One region of the Burkholderia pulmonis genome, then DNA from elsewhere that is predicted to be linked to it. Evidence: riboswitches for the same ligand, from Rfam matches in the RefSeq annotation. Region 1 holds a riboswitch; the other holds the start of a gene.

Region 1 (4,411 bases):
TGGAACGCGGCCAGCGACTCGCGGTGCGCGATGCTGACGATCGCGGCCTTCGGCAGTCGTTCGGCGAACAGGTGATAGAGGCGAGCCTCGTTGTCGGCGTCGAGCGCGCTGGTGGCTTCGTCGAGGAACAGGAAGTCGGGCTTGTGCAGCAGCACGCGCGCGCCGGCAAGACGCTGCTGCTCGCCCGGCGACAGCACGCGGGTCCAGTGCGCGGTCTCGTCGAGGCGCTCGACGTAATCCTCGAGGCGGCACGCGCGCAGCGCATCGCGGCACGCTTCGTCGCTGAACGTGTCGGGCGTCGCCGGATAGGTGAGCGCGGCCTTCAGCGTGCCGATCGGCAGGTAGCTCGTCTGCGGCACGAACATCATCCGTGCGCCGACCGGCGCATCGATTGCGCCGTCGCCGAACGGCCACAGGCCCGCGAGCGCGCGCATGAACGTGCTCTTGCCGGAACCCGACTTGCCGATCACGAGCCAGCGCGAGCCGGGCTCGATCGTGAGGCTGCCGATGTTCGCGAGCGCGTTGCCGTTCGGCAGCGCGAGCTTCAGCGACGACGTCGACAGCTTCGCGCCGTCGATGTAGTGCAGGTTGATGCCGCCGTGCTCGGTCGCGGGCGACAGGCTTTCCTTCAGGTGCGACGTGCCCATCACGCGCTTGAATTCGCGCAGACGGTTGACGGTGGCGCGCCATTCGACGAGGGTCGAGTAGCTGTTGATGAACCACGAGAACGAATCGCTGACGGTGCCGAACGCGGACGAGATCTGCATCAGCACGCCGAACGAGAACGCGCCCGCGAAATAGCGCGGCGCGGCGACGACGAGCGGGAAGATGATCGCGATCTGCCCGTAGAAACTCAGCACGAACGTGAGCCGCTTCGTGTACTTCATCACGCGCCACCAGTTGTCGCGGATGCGCATGAAGAGGGTCTGTGCGTTGCCGGTCTCGGTCTTCTCGCCGTCGTAGAACGCGATCTGCTCGGCGTTCTCGCGCACGCGGATCAGCCCGAAGCGGAAATCGGCTTCGACGCGCTGCTGCTGGTAGTTGATCGACACGAGCGGATGGCCGACCTTCTGGATGATCAGCGAGCCGACCACCGCGTACAGCGCGGCCGCCCACACCATGTAGCCGGGGATCGTGATCGGCGTCGCGCCGAGCGTGAACGTCAGCGCGCCGGCGAGCGACCACAGGATCGTGATGAACGACACGAGCGTGACGACCGTCGACAGCAGGTCGAGGGACAGCGCGAGCGTCGTGGTCGCGAACGACTGGAGGTCGTCGGTGATCCGCTGGTCGGGGTTGTCCGCGAGGCGGTCACGCTCGATCCGGTAGAACGCGCGATCGCCGAGCCACTGGCCGAGGAAGCGGTCGGTGAGCCACTGGCGCCAGCGGAAGCCGAGCATCTGCCGCAGGTAGCGGCCGTACACGGCGAGGATGATGAACGCGAAGGCGAGTGCGGAGAACTGCATCAGCAGGTTCGGGAAGTCGTGGACGTCCTTCGACTGCAACGCGTTGTAGAACTGCGCGTTCCACTTGTTGAGCCGGACGTTGATCCAGACCACGCAGAGGTTGATCGCGATGATCGTGACCAGCAGGCCCCACGCGATTTTCCATTCGGACGATACCCAGTAGGGCTTGATGAGGCTCCATGCGGATACCGGGCGCTCGTCCTGCGGCGCGTCGGAGGCGGAGCGGACGGGATCGATCGATTGGGTCATGTGCTTCCTGATGAGTAGCCGGCGCGCGGGCCGGGCGAAGCCGGGCGCGCGCCGCGATACGGCATGCCGGGGCGCGGCGCCGACGGACGGCGGGCGCACGGATGGTCGCCCGCGCGTCTTAAACGGCACTTAAGGGCCGGCGGTGACGCGGCAACCGGCCGCTGGCGGCGGCCGGCCTGCGGGCATTGTGCCAGAGCGGCACGGGCCGACGGCGAATTTGCCGCACGGGGGACAGTTTGCGGCGCTTTCCGCTTTTATGGTCTAATGGCCGACGACGAAACAGGGGTGCTTTGTGGCGCGGCCAGCGGATGTTCCGGGCAGCGCGACGAGGCTGAGAAAAACCCTTTGCACCCGATCCGGGTAATACCGGCGAGGGAAGTTTCTGATCCCGCCGGGCCGCGCTGGCCGCCATCCCACATGGTCAGCGCCCGAGTCCAGCCCGGCCGGCCTTTGCTGCCGGTTTCGTCCTTTTGGGTACGCGCTTTGCGCGTTACGGAAGGAATGATGACCGCACAATCTTCAGTCTTTTGCTTGATTCCCGGCCCGATGTCGCGTGCGTTCGCACGTGGCGGCGCGTGCGCGTCGACGTTCGTCGTGCGCGCCCGCATGGAGGGCGCGCGATGAACCTCCAGGATGCACGGCCCGATTTCGCGGTGCTCGGCGGCGGCCTCGTCGGCCGCCTGATCGCCTGGCGCCTCGCGGGTGACGGACATCGCGTCGCGCTCTACGATCGCGGCGGCCCGGACGGCGAGCAGTCGGCCGCATGGATCGCGGCCGCGATGCTCGCGCCGCTCGCGGAAGCGGCGAGCGCGGAACTGCTGATCACCGAGCTCGGCGCCGCGTCGCTCGCGCGCTGGCCGCAGTGGCTCGCGGAACTGCCCGAGCCCGTCTTCTTCCAGCATCACGGCACGCTCGTCGTCTGGCATCACGCAGACCGCGCGGAGGCGCCGCTGTTCGAGCGGCGCGTGCGTGCGAACGCGCCGGCCGACCTGTTCGACGGCGGCTTCGTGACGCTCGCCGGCGCGCAGGTCGATGCGGCCGAGCCCACGCTCGCGGGCCGTTTCGCACGCGGCCTGCTGCTGCCGCGCGAAGGCCAGCTCGACAACCGCCAGGCGCTGCGCGCGCTTGCCGCGGGCCTCGCCGAACGCGCCGTCGACCTGCACTGGCACGTCGCGATCGACGACGCGAACCTGCCTGCTGCCCATTTCACGATCGATTGCCGCGGGCTCGGCGCGAAACCCGCGCTGCCCGCGCTGCGCGGGATCCGCGGCGAAGTCGCACGGGTGCATGCGCCCGGCATCGGGCTGACCCGGCCCGTGCGGCTGTTGCATCCGCGCTACCCGCTGTACATCGCGCCGAAGCAGGACGATCTCTATGTGATCGGCGCGACCGAGGTGGAGGGCGAGGACATGTCGCCCGTCAGCGTGCGCTCCGCGCTCGAACTGCTGAGCGCGGCGTTCTCCGTGCATCCGGCGTTCGGCGAGGCGCGCATCCTCGAACTCAATGCGCAGTGCCGGCCGACGCTGCCCGATCATCGCCCGGCGGTGATCTGGGACGGCGCGTCGACGCTCGCCGTCAACGGCCTGTACCGGCACGGCTTCATGATCGCGCCGGAAGTCGCGCATGCGGCCGTCTCGTTCGCGCAAGCCGCGCTCGGCGGCGCGTTCGGCGATGCCGACGCGTTCGCCGCGTGGCGCGACGCCGCGCGCTGGCCGACGCTCCTTCATCACCGCAACGACGCGCGCCAGCCGGCCTGACGCGCGCTGCCGACCGAATCCGACCGAGTCTCATGGATATCCAGATCAACCAACAGACCCTGACGCTGCCCGACGGTGCGACGGTGGCCGACGCGCTCGCCGCGTACGGCGCCCGTCCGCCCTACGCGGTCGCGCTGAACGGCAACTTCGTCGCGCGCACGCAGCATGCGGCGCGCGCGTTGACGACGGGCGACAAGCTCGACGTCGTGCACCCCGTCGCGGGCGGCTGAACGCCGCCGGTTCGTCCCCGCTCTTCCAGGAAAACGACATGACGTCCCTCACTTCCGCCGACGCGCTGACGCTGTACGGCGAAACCTTCGCAAGCCGCGTGCTGCTCGGCACGTCGCGCTATCCGTCGCTGCAGTCGCTGTCCGATTCGATCGCCGCGTCGCGCCCCGGGATGGTGACGGTCGCGCTGCGCCGCCAGATGACGGGCGGCACCGCCGAAGCCGGCTTCTTCGACCTGCTCAAGCGGCACGCGGTGCCGCTGCTGCCGAACACGGCCGGCTGCCAGACCGTCGCCGAGGCCGTGACGACCGCGCACATGGCGCGCGAGGTATTCGGCACCGACTGGATCAAGCTCGAGCTGATCGGCGACGACTACACGCTGCAGCCGGACCCGATCGGGCTGATCGAAGCCGCCGCGCAACTGGTCAAGGACGGCTTCAAGGTGCTGCCGTACTGCACCGAGGATCTCGTGATCGGCCGGCGCCTGCTCGACGTCGGCTGCGAGGCGCTGATGCCGTGGGGCGCACCGATCGGCACGGGCAAGGGCGTCGTGAATCCTTACGGCCTGCGCGTGCTGCGCGAGCGGCTGCCGGACGTGCCGCTGATCGTCGACGCCGGGCTCGGCGTGCCGTCGCACGCGTGCCAGGTGATGGAGTGGGGCTTCGACGGCGTGCTGCTGAACACGGCCGTGTCGCAGGCCACGCACCCGGA
Region 2 (4,411 bases), 910 kb from region 1:
ACGAACGTTATTCAAGCGTCCGGGACGCACTCGAGGGCCAGCCGGCCGAAGCGGAGAACATGAAGCTGCGCTCCGAACTGATGATCGCGCTCAAGCAGCGCATTGCTCAGCTCGAGCTCAGTCAGGCCCAGGCGGCGAAGCAGCTGAGCGTCACCCAGCCGCGCGTGTCCGACCTGATGCGCGGCAAGATCAACCTGTTCGGGCTCGACGCGCTCGTGAACATGGCCGCCGCGGTCGGCCTGCGCGTCGATCTGCAGGTGCGCGAATCCGCGTGACGCCTGCGGGCGCCACGCGCACCGCTCACGATCCGCCGAACCAGTTGTATCCCTGATCGACCCAGTACCCGCCCGGGAACGTGTCGGTCACGAAGATTTCCATGATGTGCTTCGGGTTCTTGTAGCCGAGCTTGGTCGGCATCCGCAGCTTCATCGGAAAGCCGTATTCCGGCGGCAACCGCCGGCCGTCGTACTCGAACGCGAGCAGCGTCTGCGGATGCAGCGCGGTCGGCATGTCGATGCTTTCGTAGTAATCGTCCGCGCACTTGAAGCCGACGTATTTCGCCCGCGTGTCGGCGCCGGCGCGCGCGAGGAACGCGCCGAACGGCGTGCCGCCCCAGCGGCCGATCGCGCTCCACCCTTCCACGCAGATGTGCCGCGTGATCTGCTCGGCGTGCGGCAGCGCGCGCAGCTCGTCGAGCGTCCACACGCGCTTGCCCGTCACGCGGCCGGACAGCACGAGGCGGTAGGTCGACTCGTCGACGTGCGGCACGTCGTCGATCCCGTAGTACGCATTGAACGGGAACGGCCGCGTGATGTCGGCTTCGGCGTAGGTCGGCGCGAGCCGGTCGGGATTGAACAACCACGCCTGCACGCGATCGTTCATGCGCGACACCTTCTCGAGGAACGTGTTGACCGATGCGTCGTCCTGCAGCGTGCAGCCGGTCAGCATCGTCAGGCCGCCGAGCGTCAGCACGCGCCGGGTGAAGAGTCGCCGCGACGGCATCTCGAGCTCGCGTCGTACGTCGAGCTCGAGCGACTTCCGGTCGAGCGTCCAGCGCGGCTCACCGCGATTTCCTTCGGATTCCGACATGATGATTTCCTTCGCCCGCGACTTGCGGGTCAGCGACCGCGCAGCATCGCGAGCAACGAGCGCGGCACCAGCAACGCCATCGCAACGTGGACGACAAAGAATGCGACGAGCAGCGACATCGCCCAGAAATGCACGACGCGCGCGTTGTCGTAGCCGCCGAACAGTTCGCGCAGCAGCGGGAATTGCACGGACTTCCAGATCGTGAGCCCCGACAGCACCAGTACGACCAGATCGACGATCGCAACCAGGTACGCGGCGCGCTGCACCGCGTTGTAGACGCTCAGGTCGTCGTGCGACAGCCGCCCGCCGAGCGCGGCACGGACGTCGCGCCACACCGACGCCGGCGTGACGGGCAAAAGCTTGCGCGCGAAGCGCCCCGTCGCGATCGACATCGCGAGATAGAACAGCCCGTTGCCGACCAGCAGCCACATCGCCGCGAAATGCCATTGCAGCGCACCGCCGAGCCAGCCGCCGAGCGTGATGCCGTGCGCGAACGTGAACGACGGATAGATCGGCGACGCGTCGTAGATGCGCCAGCCGGACAGCACCATCAGGATCGCCGCGACCGCGTTGAGCCAGTGGCTCACACGCAGCCACGGCGGATGGATCGGGCGCACGGGCGGTATCGCACCCGCACGCCCCGTGACAGGAACCGTTTGCATGATGAAGACTCCCGGGATGATTCGACGTGACGGGACGCGCGCGTGCAACCGGCACGACCGCGCCCCGCGCGCATCCGTCAGTTCGACGGGCTCATGGCGTCCTTCTTCATCGCGTCGCCCTTGGACATCGCGTCGTGCCCCATCGCGTCCTTCTTCATCGCGTCTTTCTTCATCGCGTGCTTCTTCATGCCGTCCTTCTTCATCGCGCCGTCCTTGGCCATCGCGTCGTGGCCCATCGCGTCCTTCGACATCGACATGCCGTCCTTCGACATCGCATCGTTCTGCGCATACGCGCCCGTTGCGATCGTGGCAAGTGCGGCGACACAGGCAACCAGGAATACGTTTTTCATGACATCTCTCCGATACATGGGTTTGGGAGCCGAATAGACGGAGCACACCGCCGGAAATGACAGCGATGTCGAAAAAAATTTCGGGGGCTGAAATGAAGGGGCGCGATGCTGCACCGCACGACCTTTTCCGGCCGGGCTGCGAGGCGATTCGTCCATGGTGCTTGCTGCGGCGCACCCCGCCCGTTCCGGCGGCGGCGATCGGGCGATCGCCAGGCGACATCCGCTGCGCTCCCGGTTGAAACCGTCGCCAAGCCGGTGTATCGTGTGCCCTTGCTAACGCGGGGGTCCTGCAATGCGCTCGGTCAAACAACCGGCATTGCGGGTGAGAAATACCCTTTGAACCTGATCTGGATAATGCCAGCGCAGGGAAGCGTACGGATTTCGCCGCCATCCCTCTGACGAAATCCGCCGCCTCACGAATCTCGTCTCCTGCTTAGCTAGCGCCCCACATCAGGAGATTGCATGAACGCCAATCCGAAGTTTCTGTCCGCCGACGCCCACGTCGACGCCGCTGCTGTCGCGCCGCTGCCCAATTCGCGCAAGGTCTACGTCACCGGCTCGCAGCCCGACATCCGCGTGCCGATGCGCGAAATCACGCAGGCCGACACGCCGACCGGCTTCGGCGGCGAAAAGAATCCGCCGATCTACGTGTACGACACGTCGGGCCCCTACACCGATCCGGAAGCCAAGATCGACATCCGCGCGGGCCTGCCGGCGCTGCGCCAGGGCTGGATCGAAGCACGCGGCGACACCGAAACGCTCTCCGGCCTGTCGAGCCATTACGGCCTCGAACGCGCCGCCGATCCGGCCACGGCCGACCTGCGTTTCCCGGGCCTGCACCGCAATCCGCGCCGTGCCCAGGCCGGCAAGAACGTCACGCAGATGCACTACGCGCGTCAGGGCATCATCACGCCGGAAATGGAATACATCGCGATCCGCGAGAACCAGCGCCGCGCCGAGTACCTCGAGAGCCTGAAATCGAGCGGCCCGAACGGTGCGAAGCTCGCCGCGATGATGGGCCGCCAGCACCCGGGCCAGGCGTTCGGCGCCGCAGCGTTCGGCGCGAACGCGCTGGCCGAGATCACACCGGAATTCGTGCGCGACGAAATCGCGCGCGGCCGCGCGATCATCCCCGCGAACATCAACCACCCGGAATCCGAGCCGATGATCATCGGCCGCAACTTCCTCGTGAAGATCAACGCGAACATCGGCAACTCGGCCGTCACGTCGTCGATCGGCGAGGAAGTCGACAAGATGACGTGGGCGATCCGCTGGGGCGGCGATACGGTGATGGACCTGTCGACCGGCAAGCACATCCATGAAACGCGCGAGTGGATCATCCGCAACAGCCCGGTGCCGATCGGCACGGTGCCGATCTACCAGGCGCTGGAAAAGGTCAACGGCAAGGCCGAAGACCTGACCTGGGAAATCTTCCGCGACACGCTGATCGAACAGGCCGAGCAAGGCGTCGACTACTTCACGATCCATGCGGGCGTGCGCCTGCAGTACGTGCCGCTCACCGCGAACCGGATGACGGGCATCGTGTCGCGCGGCGGCTCGATCATGGCGAAGTGGTGCCTCGCGCACCACAAGGAAAGCTTCCTGTACGAACACTTCGAAGAGATCTGCGAGATCATGAAGGCGTATGACGTGAGCTTCTCGCTCGGCGACGGCCTGCGCCCCGGCTCGATCTACGACGCGAACGACGAAGCGCAACTCGGCGAGCTGAAGACGCTCGGCGAACTCACGCAGATCGCGTGGAAGCACGACGTGCAGGTGATGATCGAAGGCCCCGGCCACGTCCCGATGCAGTTGATCAAGGAGAACATGGATCTCCAGCTCGACTGGTGCAAGGAAGCGCCGTTCTACACGCTCGGGCCGCTCACCACCGACATCGCGCCGGGCTACGACCACATCACGTCGGGCATCGGCGCCGCGATGATCGGCTGGTTCGGCACCGCGATGCTGTGCTACGTGACGCCGAAGGAACACCTCGGCCTGCCGAACAAGGACGACGTGAAGGAAGGCATCATCACGTACAAGCTCGCCGCGCACGCCGCCGACCTCGCCAAGGGTCACCCGGGCGCGCAGGTGCGCGACAACGCGCTGTCGAAGGCCCGCTTCGAATTCCGCTGGGAAGACCAGTTCAACATCGGCCTCGATCCGGACAAGGCGCGCGAATTCCACGACGAAACGCTGCCGAAGGATTCGGCGAAGGTCGCGCACTTCTGCTCGATGTGCGGCCCGCATTTCTGCTCGATGAAGATCACGCAGGACGTGCGCGAGTTCGCGGCACAGCAAGGCGTGTCG

The links. A riboswitch is a leader RNA that binds a small molecule or an ion and turns the genes downstream of it on or off. The one in region 1 is predicted to bind thiamine pyrophosphate.
Region 2: linked by a shared signal. The riboswitch ahead of thiC (phosphomethylpyrimidine synthase ThiC) and the one ahead of AC5LXK_RS01855 (FAD-dependent oxidoreductase) in region 1 are both predicted to bind thiamine pyrophosphate.

The regions. Positions count from the first base shown of each region.
Region 1 is NZ_OZ480186.1:394,810-399,220, forward strand. Features, by position in the region: gene AC5LXK_RS01850 (ABC transporter ATP-binding protein/permease) at 1-1,715, opposite strand, end outside; TPP riboswitch at 1,987-2,110, shown strand; gene AC5LXK_RS01855 (FAD-dependent oxidoreductase) at 2,336-3,472, shown strand; gene thiS (sulfur carrier protein ThiS) at 3,505-3,702, shown strand; gene AC5LXK_RS01865 (thiazole synthase) at 3,741-4,411, shown strand, end outside.
Region 2 is NZ_OZ480186.1:1,306,465-1,310,875, reverse strand. Features, by position in the region: gene AC5LXK_RS06180 (helix-turn-helix domain-containing protein) at 1-275, shown strand, start outside; gene AC5LXK_RS06175 (molybdopterin-dependent oxidoreductase) at 301-1,089, opposite strand; gene AC5LXK_RS06170 (cytochrome b/b6 domain-containing protein) at 1,119-1,751, opposite strand; gene AC5LXK_RS06165 (pentapeptide MXKDX repeat protein) at 1,829-2,101, opposite strand; TPP riboswitch at 2,372-2,488, shown strand; gene thiC (phosphomethylpyrimidine synthase ThiC) at 2,564-4,411, shown strand, end outside.